DNA from 3 places in the Azohydromonas sp. genome. Region 2 is predicted to be linked to each of the others. Evidence: predicted binding sites of a transcription regulator. Region 2 holds the regulator's gene; each other region holds the start of a gene.

Region 1 (5,842 bases), on a different contig from region 2:
GCGCGCGATCGCGTCGAGGTCCTCGGGCACCATCGAGCGCACGTCGGCGCCGTCGCGCTCGACGCGCTCGTGGTCGTTGGCTTCGCCGCGGCCGTAGTCGATCTCGTGGCCCGGGCCCTCGCCCGCCTCGAGCGCGACCGGACCGTCGCGCTCGGGGCGCCAGCTGCCCGGCTCGACCGCGGTGTCGACGATCTGGTCGGGCGCCAGGTCGAAGCCCAGGCTGTCGAACCACTCGAGCATGTCGGTGTGGCGCCACTCGGCGGCGGTGCGCATCTCGGCCATGCCGTGGCGCTGCGCCCAGGTGTCGAGCGCGTCGAACAGCCGCCGGCCGATGCCGGCGTGGCGCAGGTCGTTGCGCACGCCGACCAGCTCGAGGCGCAGCGCCGGGCGGCGGCGGCCGAATTCGCCGGCCAGCACGCGCGCGAGGATGAAGCCGGCCAGGCTCTGGCCGACCACGGCGGCGAACTGCGCGTGCGCGGCGGGTTCGCGGCGCGCGGCGGCGAGCCGGCGCTCGATGTAGTCGCGTCGGGTGCGGCCCTCGATGGCGGCGTCGATCGCGACGACGGCGTCGAGGTCGTCGGCGGCGAGCGCACGCACGGTCACGGCGGCGTCGGTGGCGGCATGGGTGTTCATCGTCGGTCTCCCAGGGGCGGGTTCAGTCGCAAGCGTAGGCGAACGCGAGTTCGCGGTCGGCGTCGTCGTCGAGCAGGTCGTCGAGCAGCGGCAGCAGCGCCATCGTCTCCTTCTGGATGTGCGCGACCTGGCGTTCGACCATCTCCAGCGCCAGCCGCTTGAGCGTCGCCGCCGACGCGGCGTCGGGCGTGCCGGCGGCGGCCGCGCGCGCCAGCGGCAGCAGATCCTCGGCCACCGCGCGGATGCTCGCGTGCTCCTCGGCGAGCAGTTCGGCGAGGTCGCCGTCGCCGGCGTCGGCCATGCGCGGGAACAGCTGCTGCTCCTCGAAGTCGAAGTGGCGGCCGATTTCGTGCTCGAGCTGGCGCACCAGCGGTGCGGCCAGCGACAGCCACTCGGCGTCGTCGCCGCGCGCGAGCGCGCGCTCGACGCGGCCGAGCAGTTCGAGGCTGGCGCGGTGCTCGTCGTCGAGCGTGCGGGAGACTTGTCGCGAATAGCTCATGGCGGTGTGTCGTGCAAGGGTGGACCAAATTCGGTACTGCGATACCAGAATAAGGGCCTGCCACCGTCGTGGGCTTGCCGCAGGTCAACCGCCGGGCGATCGGACGCGCGCGCCGCGACCCGGCCGCCGGCGCGGGCACGGGCTGGGCCGGCCCGCTCAGGCATGCGCTGCCGCCCCGGGCGCGCCGAGCAGCGCGCCGATCTGCGCGTCCTTGTCGAGCCACAGCTGCTCGAGCCAGCGGTGGAAGGTCGCGCGGAACGCCGCGTCGGCGGTGTAGTCGCCGGCGCAGAACTCGGGCGGGATCGGCAGCTGGCGCACGCGCACGACGATGCGCGGCACGCGGCCGCCGAGGAACTGCCAGAAGGTCGGCGCGCCGTCGGGGTAGACGATGGTCGCGTCGATCAGCGAGTGGAATCGCTCGCCCATCGCGTTCAGCGCCAGCGCCAGCGCGCCGGCCTTCGGCTTGAGCAGGTGGCGGTACGGCGAGTGCTGCGCGCGGTGCTTGGCGGCGGTGAAGCGCGTGCCCTCGGCGAAGTTCATCACGCTGGTGGGCACCAGCGCGAACTTCGCGCAGGCGCGACGGGTGGTCTCGCGGTCCTGCTCGCGCAGCTCGGGGCGCGCGCGCAGTGCCGCCTTCGAGTGCCGCCTCATGAACGGGAAGTCGAGTGCCCACCAGGCCAGCCCGATCACCGGCACGTAGATCAGCTGCTGCTTGAGGAAGAACTTCAGCAGCGGGATGCGGCGGTTGAGCACGTGCTGCAGCACGAAGATGTCGACCCAGGTCTGGTGGTTGGCGTTGACCAGGTACCAGTCGGCGTAGCGCAGCGCGTCGACGCCCTCGACGTCCCAGTGCGTGCGCTGCGTCAGCCGCATCCAGCCGCTGTTGCACGCGATCCAGTGGGTCGCGATCGCGTTGAGCAGCGGGTCCACGCGCAGGCGCACCGCGTCGAACGGCAGCGCCAGCTTGACCAGCGACAGCGCGAACAGCGGCGCGCACCAGAACAGCGTGTTGAGCACCAGCAGCGCGAACGCGATCGCGCCGCGCAGGAAGGGTGGCAGGAACGAGAGCATCGGGCGGGGCATGGCGGCGCGGCGGCGGGTGCGCGCGCGCGGCGCCGGGGATGGAAACGTGGATTGTCCGTGCTGCGGCGTGCGGCGTTCCTGCGCCAGATCAGCCGCGCGCGGCCGTCGCGGGCGGCGGGGTGGCCAGGCTGTGGCGCAGCCGCTGCCACACGCCGAGGTAGAACAGGCCGAACGCCACGGCGCCGACGCCGCCGGCGAGCGCCGCCGCGCCGGCCAGCCAGGCCGAGTCGGCGAGCACCGCGGCGGCGAGCAGCGCCAGCGCCACCAGGTGCGCCGCGAAGTGCCACGCCAGCGGGCGCTCGCGCGTCAGCGCCGACGGCGTCGGCGGGCGCGGCTGGCCGCGCGCCGCGTGCATCGACGCGAGGAACGGCAGGATGCGCTGCAGCACGCCGAACAGGAAACTCAGCAGCCAGCCGCCGACGGCGAGCACGACGAACAGCCTGCCGAGCCGCCCGGCGTCGAGCCCCAGCGCCGGCGCCGCCAGCTGCAGCAGCGCGACGGCCAGCGCCAGCGCGAGCGCGCCCCAGCCCACGCGCATGAGCTGCTGGGCGCGGCCCAGGTCGCGGCGCATCCCGGTGGCCAGCGCGTGGTGCATCAGCTTCAGGTGCAGCGCCAGCGCCAGCGCGCCGGCGGCCAGCGCCGCGCCGCGCAGCGCCAGCGGCGCGACGTCGAACGCCGCCACCGCCGCCAGCGCGACCGCCGCCAGCGCCGAGGCGCCCGACGCCAGCTGCAGCCGCTCGTCGGGCACGCCCGACAGCGCGAACATCGGCAGCAGCACGTACGACAGCCCGAACGCCAGCAGCCCCATCGTGCCGAACACGCCGGCGGCCAGGTGCAGCGCGCGCGCCGCGTCGCGATCGAGCAGCGGGTGGCCCAGCCACAGCGCCACCAGCGCCAGCGCGCTGGCCGCCAGCAGCGCCAGCGCCGCCAGCGCGCCCCAACCGTGCAGCACGACGCCGGGCATGCCGCGCGCGCCCAGCAGGTTCAGGCCCAGCAGCGCCGCCCAGGCCACCAGCGCCGCGACCACCGCGGCGGCGCCGAGCGCGAGCAGCGTCGGGTGCGCCAGCCCCATGCCCAGCGCCAGCGTGGCCACGCCGGGCACGTAGACCCACCACAGCGCGGCGGCCACGCGCGGCGAGCGCACCGGCTGGCGCGTGGCCACCGGCAGCAGCTGCAGGCTGGCGCCGATCGCGCTCGACAGCAGCGTGCCCAGCGTCACCAGGTGCAGCGCCGCCAGCGGCCAGCCCAGCCCGCCGCGCCACTGCGCCCAGTCGGCGGCGCCGGCCAGCAGCGCCAGCCAGGCCAGCGCGTGGAACGCCACCGCGGCGCCGAAGAAGCGCAGCGGCACCGACGCCGGCAGCAGCCGGCCCTTCGCGCCGGCAAGGAAGGTGCCGCCGAGCTTGGCCGGCTTGCGGATCGGCCCGGCGCTCACGGCAGCGCGGCGAGTCGCAGCCGCACCTCGCCGGGGTCGCCGGCGACCTGCTCCGCGCCCCAGCCGATCTGCGCCAGCTCGGGGTACAGCAGCTGCGGGTCGCGGTCGTGGTGCACGACGACGACGCCGCCGGCGCCGACCTGCGCGACGAGTTGCAGGATCTGCACCAGCGGATGCGGCGCCGGCAGCCCGCGCACGTCGATGTGCGTGCCGTCGGCGTCGTGCCAGGTGCGCGGCGCGTTCACCGGCCGCCCGCGTCGTGCGCGGTGCGCAGGTGCTGCGCGCCGATCACCAGCTGCAGCACCTCGGTCGCGCCTTCGTAGATGCGCAGCGCGCGCACGTCGCGGTACAGCCGCTCGACCGGCTGGCCGCTGACCACGCCGAGCCCGCCGTGCAACTGCACCGCGGCGTCGATCACCTGCTGCGCCGCCTCGGTCGCGTAGAGCTTGGCCATCGACGCCTCGCGCGTGACGCGCCGGCCGAGCACGTCGCGCGTCCAGGCGCTGCGCCAGACCATCAGCGCGGCGGCGTCGATCTCGGTGCACATGCGCCCGAGCTGCACCTGCGTGAGCTGGAAGTCCGCCAGCCGCTGGCCGAACATGCGCCGCGACCGCGCGCGCGCGGTGGCCTCGTCGAGCGCGCGGCGCGCGAATCCCAGCGCCGCCGCGCCGACCGTGGTGCGGAACAGGTCCAGCGTGCCCATCGCAATCGCGAAGCCCTGGCCCGGCGCGCCGATCAGGCGGTCGGCGCCGACGCGGCAGCCGCCGAGCTTGAGCGTGCCCAGCGGGTGCGGCGAGATCACCGGGATGCGCTCGCTGGCGTCGAGCCCCGGGGTGTCGGCGTCGACGAGGAACGCCGAGATGCCCTTGGCGTCGCGGCTGCCGGGGCCGTCGCCGGGCTGCTCGCTGCGCGCGAAGACGACGTAGCGGTCGGCGAGCCCGCCGGCGTTGGAGATCCAGGTCTTGGTGCCGTCGAGCACCCAGTGCTCGCCGTCGCGGCGCGCGGTGGCCTGCATCGCCGCGACGTCGCTGCCGGCGTCGGGCTCGGACAGCGCGAATGCCGCCACCAGCTCGCCGCGGCACACGCCGGGCAGCAGCGCCTGCTTCTGCGCCTCGCTGCCGAACAGGCTCACCGGCACGCTGCCCAGGCCCTGCATCGCGAACGCGAAGTCGGCCAGCGCGCCGGCGTGCGCCAGCGTCTGCCGCGCCAGCGCCAGGCTGCGCACGTCGACGCGTTCGCGCAGCCCGCCGTACGCCGCCGGCACGCAGGCGCGCAGCAGCCCGGCGGCGCCCATCGCTCGCACGAGTGCGCCGCAGGCCGCGTAGACGGCGTCCAGGTCGTGTTCGTCGGGTTGCGGCAGCGCGGGCAGGTCGCGCTCGACCCACGCGTCGAGCTCGCGCGCCCACGCGCGGTGGCCGTCGTCGAGGAAGGGCCAGTCGAGGAAGCTGCGGTCGGCCATGCTGGCGGCTAGTCGCCCTGGAACTCGGGCTTCTGCTTCGCCGCGAACGCATGATAGGCGCGCTCGAAGTCCTTGGTCTGCATGCAGATCGCCTGCGCCTGCGCCTCGGCCTCGATGCACTCGCCCAGCCCCGAGCTCCATTCCTGCCACAGCATGGTCTTGGTCATCGCGTGGCCGAACGTCGGGCCGTCGGCCAGATCGCGCGCCAGCGCCTGTGCCTCGGCGAGCACCCGGTCGGGCTCGACCAGGCGGTTGTAGAAGCCGAACGCCGCAGCCTCCTCGCCGCCGACGACGCGGCCGGTGTACAGCAGGTCGGCGGCGCGCGACAGCCCGATCAGCCGCGGCAGCAGCGTGCACGCGCCCATGTCGGCGCCGGCCAGCCCGACGCGCACGAACAGGAACGCGAGCTTGCTGCGCGCCGTGGCCACGCGCAGGTCCGAGCCGCAGGCGATCATCGCGCCGGCGCCGGTGCACACGCCGTCGATGGCCGCGACGATCGGCTGCGGGCACGCGCGCATCGCCTTGACCAGGTCGCCGGTCATGCGCGTGAACTCGAGCAGCTCGGGCATGTCCATCTGCACCAGCGGGCCGATGATCTCGTGCACGTCGCCGCCGCTGCAGAAGTTGCCGCCGGCGCCGGTGAAGACGACCGCCTTGATGTCGGTCGCGTAGACCAGCTCGCGGAACAGGTCGCGCAGCTCGCCGTAGGAGTCGAAGGTCAGCGGGTTCTTGCGCT
Region 2 (5,842 bases):
GGCCAGCCACAGCGCGCCGGCGGCGCCGGCCTTCAGCGGGCCGGGCCAGCGCGCGCGCCGCGGCGTCGGGCCGTGCACCGGTTGCGGTGCACCGCCGGCGGCCGCCGGCGCACCGGCGGCCGCCAGCTCGCGCGACGTGCCTCGCCCGAGGTTGTCGAGGAAAGCCGGCTGCCGGCCGTGCCACAGCAGCCACACCCCCAGCGCCAGCGCCGCGGCGTGCACCAGCGTCCACAGCGGGCGCAGTGCCGGCGACCAGGCGGCGATGTCGGCCAGCGCGCCGACGCCGACGGCCACCACGGCGCCGCCGGCGGCGTAGCTGAGCAGCCGGCCCAGGTGCAGCGCCAGCAGCGCGCGCTGCGGGCGTGCACCGCCGCAGCGCCCGGCGATGCCGGCGCAGGCGGCGCCGCACATCGCCACGCAGTGCGGCGAGCCGGCCAGGCCCATCAGCAGCGCGCTCAGCGCAAGGGCGGTGTCCACCAGCCAGTGCCGCGGCGGGTCAGATGATGCGGGAGAAGCGCTCGCGCGTGCGGTCGGCCTGCAGGTATCGGTCGAAGGTCATCGCCACGGCGCGCACGAAGTACCAGCCCAGCGGCGTCACCGACACGCCCTCGGCGTCGATCTCGACGAGCCCCATCTCGGCCAGCGAGCGCAGCTGCTCGAGCTCGCTGGCGAAGTAGTCGCGAAAGCGCAGCAGGTGCGCCAGCTCGATCGACTCGAAGTCGACCCTGCCCTGGCACATCAGCGCCATGATCACCGCGCGGCGCACCAGGTCGTCGCGGCTGAGCGCCAGCCCGCGTTCGGTGGGAAACAGCTGCTGGCGCATCGCGTCGTAGTACTGCGGCAGCGTCTTCACGTTCTGGCTGTAGGTCGCGCCGATGCGCCCGATCGCCGACACGCCCAGGCCGATCAGGTCGCAGTCCGGCTGCGTGCTGTAGCCCTGGAAGTTGCGGTGCAGCCGACCCTGGCGCTTGGCCACCGCCAGCGAGTCGCCGGGCAGCGCGAAGTGGTCCATGCCGATGTACGCGTAGCCCATGCCGAGGAAGCCGCGGATCGCGTTGCCGAGCATCGTCACGCGGTCGGCCGGCGGCGGCAGCTGCGCCGGGTCGATGCGGCGCTGCGGCTTGAACCGCTGCGGCAGGTGCGCGTACGCGTACAGCGCGATGCGGTCCGGGCGCAGCTCGCCGACCTGGGCGATGGTGCGCGCCAGCGAGGCCGGCGTCTGCCGCGGCAGACCGTAGATCAGGTCGACGTTGGTCGACTCGAAGCCCAGCGCACGCGCGCTTGCCATCAGGTCGCGCACCATCTCGAACGACTGCACGCGGTGCACCGCCTTCTGCACGTCGGGGTCGAAGTCCTGCACGCCGAAGCTGATGCGGTTGAAGCCGGCGCGCGCGAGCTGCGCCAGGCGCTCGGCGGTGACGGTGCGCGGATCGACCTCGATCGACACCTCGGCGCCCGGCGCGATGCGGAAGGCGCGCCGCAGCGAGCCCATCAGCTGGTCGATCTCGGCGTCGCTGAGGAAGGTCGGCGAGCCGCCGCCGAAGTGCAGCTGCGACACCGACTGGCCCGTGCCCAGCGCCTGCACGTGCAGCCCGATCTCGACGTCGAGCGCGTCCAGGTACTGCTCGGCGCGCTCGTGGTGACGCGTGATGACCTTGTTGCAGGCGCAGTAGTAACACACCGACTCGCAGAACGGGATGTGCACGTACACCGACAGCGGCGGCGTACCGCCGACGGTGGCGCCCTGCGCGCGCTGCGCCAGCGCCTGCGCATACTCGGCCGGCCCGAAGGCCTCGACGAAGCGGTCGGCGGTGGGGTACGAGGTGTAGCGCGGCCCCGGCTTGTCGAGCCGGGCCAGCAGCGCCTCGGACAGCACCGGCTCGACCGGCGCGTCCTGTTCGACCAGATCTTGCATGCCGCCGACTGTGCCAAAGCGGTGGACCGAGGGGTTGACATGCATCAAGTGGGGGTGCGCGCCGACAACCAAGAATCCCGGCTGGTTTGAGGCATATCATGCGGTCCATCGAGCCCACCGGTCCCCTGTCGACACCGACCCGTTCGCCTCGGCTTCACGCACCGCCGCCTCGCCCCATGACCACCCAGCCCCCGATCCGCCCCGATTCGTTCAAGGTCGCCTGCTCCAGTTGCAGCCTGCGCGAGCTGTGCCTGCCGGTCGGACTGAACAGTCACGACCTCGAGCACCTCGACACGCTGGTGGCCACGCGGCGCAGCGTCGCCCGCGGCGACCAGCTGTTCCGCAGCGGCGACGCGTTCCAGTCGCTGTACGCGGTGCGCACCGGTTTCTTCAAGACCTGCGTCACCGCCGAGGACGGACGCGACCAGGTCACCGGGTTCCAGATGGCCGGCGAGCTGCTCGGGCTCGACGGCATCGGCACCGACCGCCACACGGTCGACGCGGTCGCGCTCGAGGACTCGCAGGTGTGCGTGATCCCGTTCGAGGAGCTGGAGCGGCTGTCGCGCGAGTTCAACAACCTGCAGCACCAGTTCCACCGCATCATGAGCCGCGAGATCGTGCGCGACCACGGCGTGATGCTGCTGCTGGGCAGCATGCGCGCCGAGGAACGCCTGGCCGCGTTCCTGCTGAACCTGACGCAGCGGCTGCAGGCCCGAGGCTTCTCGGGCACGTCGCTGATCCTGCGCATGACGCGCGAGGAGATCGGCAGCTACCTGGGGCTGAAGCTCGAGACCGTGAGCCGCACCTTCTCGAAGTTCCAGGACGACGGCCTGCTCGAGGTCAAGCAGCGGCAGATCACGATCATCGACCAGGCCGGGCTACAGCAGCTGGTCAACGGCGCCACCTGCTGAGCGCGTGCCCGCCGGGCGCGATCAGGGGCCGTCGGGCGACATCCGCCCCTCGTTGATGTCGCGCGCCGAGCAGGCGAGCAGTTGGCTGATGAAGCCGGCTGCGGCGATGACCGCCCAGAACACCAGGAACGCCACGCTGTAGACCGCCAGCGGCGGCCAGTCGAGCGAAGCGCCGCCGAAGCCGTGCAGGCTGCCGGGGTCGACGACGGCGAACACCAGCATCTCGAGCACGCCGGCCATCAGGAACGCCGGCCACAGCACGGTCTGCAGGCGCCGGCCGATGCTCGCGGTGCTCACGCGACGGCCCTCCTGTCGCTGCGCGGCCACGTCGTCCCCGATGCAGCACGGGCGCCGCCTTCGGGCGGCCGGGTGGCGGCGCTCATCGCGACGGCGGCGTGGCCGCGTGGTTGCGCGCCTGCACCGCCGGCGACGTCGCGGTCGGCGCCATCGATGCACGCCGCGCCGACGTGTCGAGCACCGGGTCGGCGCCGCGCACCGCGATCACCGCGGTGACGATGCCGGCGACGACGACGGTCAGCGGGCCGCCGATCACCAGCCAGACCATGCCCACCCGCCACCAGGGCGTCGGCTTCGGGGCGGCATCCTTGTGGCGCATGCGGTTCTCCTCGTGGATGGTGGCCATCAGCGCGGCACAACGAAGGTGGACTTCTCCACCACCCGTGCCGCCGCCTGGTCGCCGTCGGCGACGCGTTCGATGACGAACTCGACCGGGTGCGCGCCGCTGCCCAGCGCCTGCGCGGCCTGCGGCGGGATGCGCACCGCGGTGGGCACCCAGCGCGCCTGCGCCGGCCCCACCCGCACCTCGCCGCCGGCGTCGACCTGCGCACCGTCCATGCCGCGCACGCCGACGGTGTAGCGCTGCTCGCGCTCGGTGGCGTTCATCACCTGAAGCCGGTAGACGTTCTCGATGTGGCCGGCGTCGACCAGCCGCGCCAGCGAGGCGCGGTCGCGCACGACGTCGACCCGAAACGGACTGCGCAGCGCGACGCTCGTCAGCAACGCGCCGGCGACCAGCACCAGCACCGCGGTGTAGACCAGCACGCGCGGGCGCAGCACGCGCGCCAGCATCTGCGCACGGCTCCAGTGGTGGGTCATGCCGTTCTGCGTCGCGTAGCGGATCAGCCCGCGCGGGTACTGCATCTTGTCCATCACGCCGTCGCACACGTCGACGCAGGCGGCGCAGCCGATGCACTCGTACTGCAGGCCCTTGCGGATGTCGATGCCGGTCGGACACACCTGCACGCACAGCCCGCAGTCGATGCAGTGCCCCAGGTTGGCCGCCTTCAGGTCGGTCTTGCGCCCGCGCGTGCCGCGCGGCTCGCCACGCTCGGCGTCGTAGCTGATGATCATCGTGTCCTTGTCGAACATCGCGCTCTGGAAGCGCGCGTACGGACACATGTACTTGCACACCTGCTCGCGCATGTAGCCGGCGTTGCCGTAGGTCGCGAAGCCGTAGAACAGCACCCAGAAGGTCTCCCACGGCCCGAGCCCGAAACCGGCGACGGCCGGCACCAGTTCGCGGATCGGCGTGAAGTAGCCGACGAAGGTGATGCCGGTCCACAGCCCGATCGCCACCCACGCCACCTGCTTGGCCACCGCGCGCCAGGTGCGGTCGAGGCTCCAGGGGCCGGCGTCGCGCTTCATGCGCTGCATGCGGTCGCCCTCGAAACGCCGCTCGACCCACATGAAGATCTCGGTGTAGACGGTCTGCGGGCACGCGAAGCCGCACCACAGGCGCCCGGCCACCGCGGTGAACAGGAACAGGCCGTACGCCGAGATGATCAGCAGCGCCGTCAGGTAGATGAAGTCCTGCGGGTACAGCACCAGCCCGAAGATGTAGAAGCGCCGCGACGCGAGGTCGAACAGCACCGCCTGGCGCGCGTTCCAGTCGAGCCAGGGCAGCCCGTAGAACACCAGCTGCGTCAGCCACACCAGCGCCCAGCGCCAGCCGGCGAACCAGCCGCTGACCGCCCGCGCGTAGATCTTGCGCTGCTTCTGGTACAGCGACACCAGCTCGGCGGCGCTGTCGCCGCCGGGCGAAGGTGCGGCGTTCGGCGCCGCGGCCGGCACGGGCCCGGAACTGCTCATCGCGGACTCGCCGGCGCGGCCACCGTCACTGCCGGGCCACCTGCGTCGGCTGCGACAGGCTCCAGACGTAGGCGCCGAGCACGTGGATCTGCTCGGCGGTCAGCAGCCGGCCCTGCGCCGGCATCATGTTGTTGATGCCGTTGGTGATCGCGCGCACGATCGCCGCCTCGCCCCAGCCGTGCAGCCACACGTTGTTCGTCAGGTCGGGTGCACCCATCGCGGTGTTGCCCTTGCCGTCGGCGCCGTGGCAGGCCGCGCAGGCCGCGAACTTCGCCCGGCCCAGCTGCGCGTACACCGAGTTGTGCGCGGTGCCCGACAGGCTGAGCACGTAGTGCGCAACGTTGCGCACGTCCTCGCCCGAACCCACCGCCTCGGCCATCGGCGGCATCACGCCGTTGCGGCCGTTGGCGATCGACTCCTTGATCTGCTCGTGGGCGCCGCCGTACATCCACTCGCCGTCGGTCAGGTTCGGGAAACCGAGGCTGCCGCGGCCGTCGGAGCCATGGCACTGCGCGCAGTTGTTCAGGAACAGCCGCTGACCGATCTCCATCGCCTGGGTGTCCTTGGCCAGCGCGGCGGCGTCGAGCGCGGCGTACTTCGCGTACACCGGCGCCATCGACGCCTCGAGGCGCTCGCGCTCCTTCTGGTACTGGTCGACCGAGGTCCAGCTCGCCGAGCCCTGGAAGCTGCCCAGCCCCGGGTAGACGGCGAGGTACACGCCGCTGAAGACCACGGTGATCACGAACAGCCCCATCCACCAGCGCGGCAGCGGGTTGTTCATCTCGCGCAGGTCCTCGTCCCAGACGTGACCGGTGGTGTTGTCGTTGGCCATCACGCGCCGCCTGGCCGCGATGATCAGCAAGCCCAGGCAAGCGAGCAGGCTGACCACCGTCACCACCGCGACGAA
Region 3 (5,842 bases), on a different contig from region 2:
CGCAGCGGATCGTTGACGCCCGAGAACCCCTCCTCGGCGTTGAAGCCGACAAGCCACGTGCGGTTCTTCGTCACGTGCCACTTCGGGTTCGTGCGGTCGGTGGCGTCCATGTAGTGCTCGAGCAGCTCGCAGTCGCTGACGTGGATCGTCTGCGTGACCATGTCGGGGTAGCTCTGCACCGGCAGCAGCCCGTCGAGCACGCCGGGGTAGTTGCGCGCGATGTGGTACTGCTGGATCGCGCCGCCCGAGCCGCCGAGGCCGACGGTGTACGTCGGCACGCCGTATCGCTCGATGAAGCGCTCCTTGGTCATCATCGCGGTCTCGCCGCTGAGGTTCAGGTTGTAGTGCGTGCCGGTGTTGTTGCCGCTGCTGTGCACGATGGCCCAGCCCTGGCCGAGGATGTCGGGGTTCATCGACCCGCCGTGCACCGTGCCCTGGCTGTGGCCGATCGCCACGCCGCCCTGGAACCAGTACAGCAGCTTGCCGTTCCAGCGGCTGGTGTCGTCCTGCGCCGCGGTGTCGGCCGTCGGCAGCGGCGCCAGCATCGCGATGCTGTACAGGAAGCGGTTGATCGAACCGATCTCGCGGCGCACGACGAAGTCGACGGTGCGCCCGTCGGGCAGCGTGGTCGTGCCCATGTCGGCGGGCCGGCTGCCGTCGGCAGGCAGCGCCACCAGGCCGCCGCCGCTGTGGCGGCGGTAGAAGTACGAGACGAAGGTGTCGATCGAGCAATCGCGGCTGTAGCCGATCACCTGCCCCTGGGCGTTGGTGACCCGGTAGCCCGGCGGCGTCGCGCTGTCGACCTTGGGCTGTCGGCCCACCGCGCCCTGGATGGTCGTGCAGACGAAGGGCGTCTGCTGCGGCCCGGTGAACATCGGCCCGGTGATCGGCCAGTTGGTCAGCGTGATCGCGTCGCGCACGTTGGCGTTGCGGTGCCTGACCTCGAGCCGGTTGTCGCCGGCCTTCAGCCCGCCGATCACACCCTCGAGGCCGTCGGCGACCTCCTTCAGCGCCACGTCGGCGCGGCTGCCGTTGAGCCACAGTTCGAGCTTGTCGCGCTGCCCGGGCGCGGCGCGCACGTGGATGCGCGCGTCGCCGCCCGAAACCCACTGCGCCGGGCTCGACAGCACGCTCAGCACCACGCTCATCGCCGGGTCGGCCGGGTTCGCGCGCTGGGCGGTCTCGCTGGGCGCGTTTCCAGCGCCGCCGCCGCAGGCGGCCAGCAGCGCGGCGGCCAGCGCCGCCACGGCATGCATCGATCGAATCATCGGGGGTGTCTCCATCACCCGCAGGGCGTTCTTCTGGTTCGGTGCGACGCCCCGCTGCAGGCCCCGGTGCGCCGATTGCGCCGGCCCGCCGCCGGCGCGCGCCGACCTTACCGCGCGGCCGTGAATTTCGACACCCCCGGGTTCGAGTGCCCGTGTCGCGCAGGTGACAGCGCGCCGCGCCGGATCAGAGCCCGCGCTCGGTCGCGTACACGGCGGCCTGCACGCGCGAACCCAGGTCGAGCTTGCGCAGGATGTGCTGCACGTGGATCTTCACCGTGGTCTCGGCGATGCCCAGTTCGCGCGCGATCTCCTTGTTGCTCGCGCCGCGCGCGATGCAGCGCAGGATCTCGCGCTCGCGCGGCGACAGCGCGTGGATCGCGTCGGCGCGCACGTCGGCCGGCGGCTGCGGCGCCGCCGGCGGGTGCAGCTGGCGGAACGCGTCGACGAGTTTGCCGGTCATCTCCGGGCTGACGACGGACTCGCCGGCCATCGCGCGCACGATGCTCGCGGCGAGCGCGTCGCTGTCGATGGTCTTCAGCAGGTAGCCGCTGGCGCCGGCGCGCAGCGCGGCGGCGAGGTCGCGTTCGTCCTCGCTGACGGTGAGCATCAGCACACGCGCCTGCGGCGCGGCCTCGCGCAGGCCCTGCAGCGCGTCGACGCCGGCGACGCCGGGCAGGTGGTTGTCGAGCAGGATCAGGTCGGGGCGGCGCTCGCCGGCGAGCCGCTGCGCCTGCCCGGCGTCGCCCGCCTCGCCGACGACCTCGAAGCGCCCGTCCTGCGCCAGCAGCGCGACCAGCCCGCGACGGAACAGCGTGTGGTCGTCGACGACCAGCAGGCGGATGCGCGCCACCGCCGACCTCCCCTCACGCGGCCACCGCCGCCGGCGGCGCGCCCACCGCGGCCGGCGGCGTCGCGCTGGGCAGCGTCAGCGTCACGCAGGTGCCAGCGCCCGGGACCGCGTCGACCTGCACCTGCGCACCGATGCGCCGCGCGCGTTCGTGCATGATGCCCAGCCCGACGTGCGTCTCGTCGTGCGGCGCGTCGGCGTCGAAGCCCACGCCGTCGTCGCGCACCTCGAAGCGCCACTGCGGCGCGGCCTGCACCTCGACCCACACCTCGCGCGCCTCCGCGTGCTTGCGCACGTTCGACAGCGCCTCCTGGATCACGTGCAGCACCTGCACCTGCACGTCGGGCGGCAGCGGCAGACCGTGGCCCTCGACCTGCAGGTGCGTGCGCAGCCCGCTCTGGTGCTCGAACTTGCGCAGCGTGGTGCGCAGCGCCGGCTCGATGTGCTCGCCCTGCGTGCGCGTGCGGAAGTGCACCAGCAGCTCGCGCACGTCGGCGGTGCTCTCGCGCACGCCGGCGTCGAGTTCGTCGAGCGCGCGCGCGACGGCGTCGCCGTCGCCGCGCTGCGTCGCCTGGCGCAGCAGCTGCACCTGGATCTTCAGGAACGACAGCGACTGCGCGATCGAGTCGTGCAGCTCGCGCGCCAGCAGCCCGCGCTCCTCGGCCACCGCGCTCTCGCGCTCGAGCGCGGCCACGCGCAGGCTCTCCATCGCGCTGGCCAGGTGGTGCGCGAGCGCCTCGAGCACGCCACGCTCGTCGTCGCCGAGCGTGACCGGGTGGCGGTAGAACAGGTCGACCTCGCCGAGCACGCGCTGCTGCAGGTGCAGCGGCACCGTGACCAGCGACTCGAAACCCTCGCGCGCGCAGCCCAGCGTCGCGCCCCCGTCGGGCACGATCGGCACCACGCGCGCGTTGGCCGCGGTGCTCAGCGGCTGGCCGCAGTGGCAGGTTCCGCTGGGCACGCAGCGCTCGTCGTGCGCCATCGCGGTGGGCAGGCAGTCGCCGGCGAGCAGCAGGTAGCGCTGGTTGGCCTCGTCCGACCAGCGGATCGCCGCGGCGTCGGCCCGGGCGATGCGCCGCACCTTCTGCGCGAAGCCGCGCGCCAGCTCGTCGAGCGTCGCCGCCTCGCCGAGGAACAGGCTGACCTCGTACAGCGCCGCCAGCCGCTCGCTCTGCTCCTGCAGTCGCGCGGTCTTCTCGCGCACGCGGTCCTCGAGCCCGCGGTACAGCGACTGCAGCGTCGCCGACATGCGGTTGAACCCGCGCGCGAGCTGGCCGAACTCGTCGAGGCTGGTCACCTCGACGCGCGTGTCGAAGTCGCCGCGTTCGACGCTGTGCAGGCCGCTGCGCAGCCGGCCGAGCGGCTCGATGACCAGCAGGTAGCCGGTGTACAGCAGCACCACCGCACCGCCCAGCGCCAGCGCCATCATCGCCATCTGCGACAGGTTGAGGATCGCCGTCAGGCGCGCCAGCTCGTGCTCGATGGCCAACACGAAGCGGTCGACCGAGGCGACGAAGGCGTCGGCCTGCTCGGCCGCCCGCGACGGCGGCGGCGTCGCCGCGCCGAGCCACAGCGCGCGCAGCCCGTCCCACCCGCGCACGACCTCGTCGAAGCGCGCGCGCGTGTCGGCGTTCCACGGCACGAACAGCGGGCGCAGCGCGTCGCCCTCGCGCAGCAGCTCGATGCTGTCGTCGAAAGTGCGCCCGAGCGCCTGCGCGTCGTCGGGCGTGCCGGCCTGCAGCATCGTCGCCAGCCGCCAGACCTGCATGCGCATGCGACCGGCTTCGTTGACCGCCGCCGCGCTGCCCTCGAAATGCCACGCCACCCACAGCGTCTGCCCGATCGCGAGCACGAGCAGTGCGCCCAGCACGCCGCCGATCGCCAGCAGCTTGGTGGCGACCGACCACGGGCGGCGTTGGCGCGTCATCGGCGCACTCTAGCCCGCTGCGCCGCGCACGACTTGACTTCGCTCAAGTACCACGCCCCCGCTGCCGGGCCGACCGCAGGCCGATCGGCGAGACTCCGGCAGCCGACCGACGCCCTGCGATGACCGGACCCGCCGACCCCCGCGTGCTGCCGCTGCTCGACGCGCACCGCGTCTTCGCTGCGCTGTCGCCGGCGGCGCGCGCACGGCTGGCGCAGCGCTTCGTCGTCGAGCGGCACGCCGACGGCGCCACGCTGGCCGCTGCCGGCCAGCTCGGCGAACGCCTCGCGCTGGTGCTCGACGGCCGGGTCGAACTGCACGACACGCGCCACGACGCCGCCGTGGTCGTCGAACGCGGCGCGCTGTTCGGCGCCGGCGCCGAGCCGCGCGGCGATCCGGCGACGTGGCGGGCGCAGGCGCGCGGGGACTGCACGCTGGCCTTCGTCGGCGCCGACGTCGTCGCCGCACTGTGCGCCGACGAGCCGGCGCTGGCGTTCCACCTGGCGCCGCCGCGGGCGCCGGTCGCGCCGCCGGTCGACACGCACCTGAACCTGCTGTCCACGCCGGTGCGCGCGCTGCTGCGGCGCGCACCGGTGACGCTGGCGCCGACCGCGTCGATCGCCGAGGCCGCGCGGCTGATGCGCGACGAGCGCGTGTCGTCGGTGCTGCTCGTCGAGCGCGACCACCTGCTCGGCCTGGTCACCGACCGCGACCTGCGCAACCGTGCGCTCGCCGCCGACGTCGACCCGGCGCGCCCGGTGGTCGACATCGCGACCGTCGCGCCGCTGACCATCGACGTCGCGCAGCCGGCGTTCGAGGCGCTGCGACTGATGGCGCGGCACAACATCCACCACATGCCGGTGCTCGACGGCCAGCGCGTCGCCGGCATCGTCACCGCCACCGACGTCACCGAGCAGCACGGCACCTCGGCGGTGTTCCTCGCCGGCGAGATCTACCGGCAGTCGTCGCTCGACGGGCTGATCGCCGCCGCCGGCAAGGTGCAGGCGCTGCAGCGCCACCTGGCGGCGGCGCGCGCCAGCGCCTACGCGGCCGGTCGCCTCGTGACCGCGATCACCGACGCGCTGACGACGCGGCTGCTGCAGCTGGCCGAGGCGCGCCTCGGGCCGCCGCCGGTGGACTACGCGTGGCTGGCCGCCGGCTCGCAGGCGCGCAACGAGCAGACCGCCAAGAGCGACCAGGACAACGCGCTGCTGATCGACGACGCCTACGACGCCGCGGCACACGGCGCGTACTTCGAGGCGCTCGCGCAGCAGGTCAACGACGGGCTCGCCGCCTGCGGCTACGTGCACTGCCCGGGCGACATGATGGCGCGCAACGCCGCCTGGCGGCAGCCGCGCCGGCGCTGGCTCGCCTACTTCCACCACTGGACCGACGAGCCCGAGCCGATGGCGCTGGTGCTGACCTGCGTGTTCTTCGACCTGCGCTGCGTCTACGGCCGCGACGACCTGCTCGAGTCGCTGCGCCGCGACGTGCTGCAGCACACGCGGCACAACGGCCTGTTCCTCGCGCACATGGTCGCCAACGCGCTGACGCACCGTCCGCCGATCGGCCTGTTCGGCGGCATCGCGGTGGCGCGCTCGGGCGAGCACCGCGGCACCATCGACCTGAAGCACCAGGGCATCGTGCCGATCGTCGACCTGGCGCGCATCGTCGCGCTGGCCGGCGGGCACCCGCAGGTCGGCACGCACGAGCGCCTGTCGGTGGCCGGCCGCGACGGCGAGATCGGCGAGCGCGACGCGCGCGACCTGCGCGACGCGCTCGAGTTCCTCGGCAGCCTGCGCC

Evidence for each region. The regulator FNR, encoded in region 2, switches genes on or off when oxygen is low (the NO sensors DNR and NnrR bind a similar motif). The targets are predictions, from matches to a motif close to TTGATNNNNATCAA.
Region 1: the regulator FNR is predicted to act here: its motif matches at 1,207-1,220, upstream of PKC53_RS14430 (hemerythrin domain-containing protein).
Region 3: the regulator FNR is predicted to act here: its motif matches at 4,076-4,089, upstream of PKC53_RS11940 (type IV pili methyl-accepting chemotaxis transducer N-terminal domain-containing protein).

Annotation. Positions count from the first base shown of each region.
Region 1 covers NZ_DAOKZA010000042.1:9,187-15,028, reverse strand. Annotated here, with positions in the region: gene PKC53_RS14435 (GNAT family N-acetyltransferase) at 1-633, opposite strand, end outside; gene PKC53_RS14430 (hemerythrin domain-containing protein) at 656-1,132, opposite strand; gene PKC53_RS14425 (acyltransferase) at 1,289-2,203, opposite strand; gene PKC53_RS14420 (hypothetical protein) at 2,304-3,647, opposite strand; gene PKC53_RS14415 (DUF2249 domain-containing protein) at 3,644-3,892, opposite strand; gene PKC53_RS14410 (acyl-CoA dehydrogenase family protein) at 3,889-5,106, opposite strand; gene PKC53_RS14405 (enoyl-CoA hydratase family protein) at 5,115-5,842, opposite strand, start outside.
Region 2 covers NZ_DAOKZA010000077.1:1,749-7,590, reverse strand. Annotated here, with positions in the region: gene PKC53_RS17840 (sulfite exporter TauE/SafE family protein) at 1-477, opposite strand, end outside; gene hemN (oxygen-independent coproporphyrinogen III oxidase) at 497-1,915, opposite strand; gene fnr (fumarate/nitrate reduction transcriptional regulator Fnr) at 2,092-2,826, shown strand; gene PKC53_RS17825 (hypothetical protein) at 2,848-3,123, opposite strand; gene PKC53_RS17820 (nitrogen fixation protein FixH) at 3,206-3,469, opposite strand; gene ccoG (cytochrome c oxidase accessory protein CcoG) at 3,469-4,935, opposite strand; gene ccoP (cytochrome-c oxidase, cbb3-type subunit III) at 4,961-5,842, opposite strand, start outside.
Region 3 covers NZ_DAOKZA010000029.1:15,991-21,832, forward strand. Annotated here, with positions in the region: gene PKC53_RS11930 (DUF6351 family protein) at 1-1,268, opposite strand, end outside; gene PKC53_RS11935 (response regulator) at 1,453-2,118, opposite strand; gene PKC53_RS11940 (type IV pili methyl-accepting chemotaxis transducer N-terminal domain-containing protein) at 2,132-4,042, opposite strand; gene PKC53_RS11945 (putative nucleotidyltransferase substrate binding domain-containing protein) at 4,162-5,842, shown strand, end outside.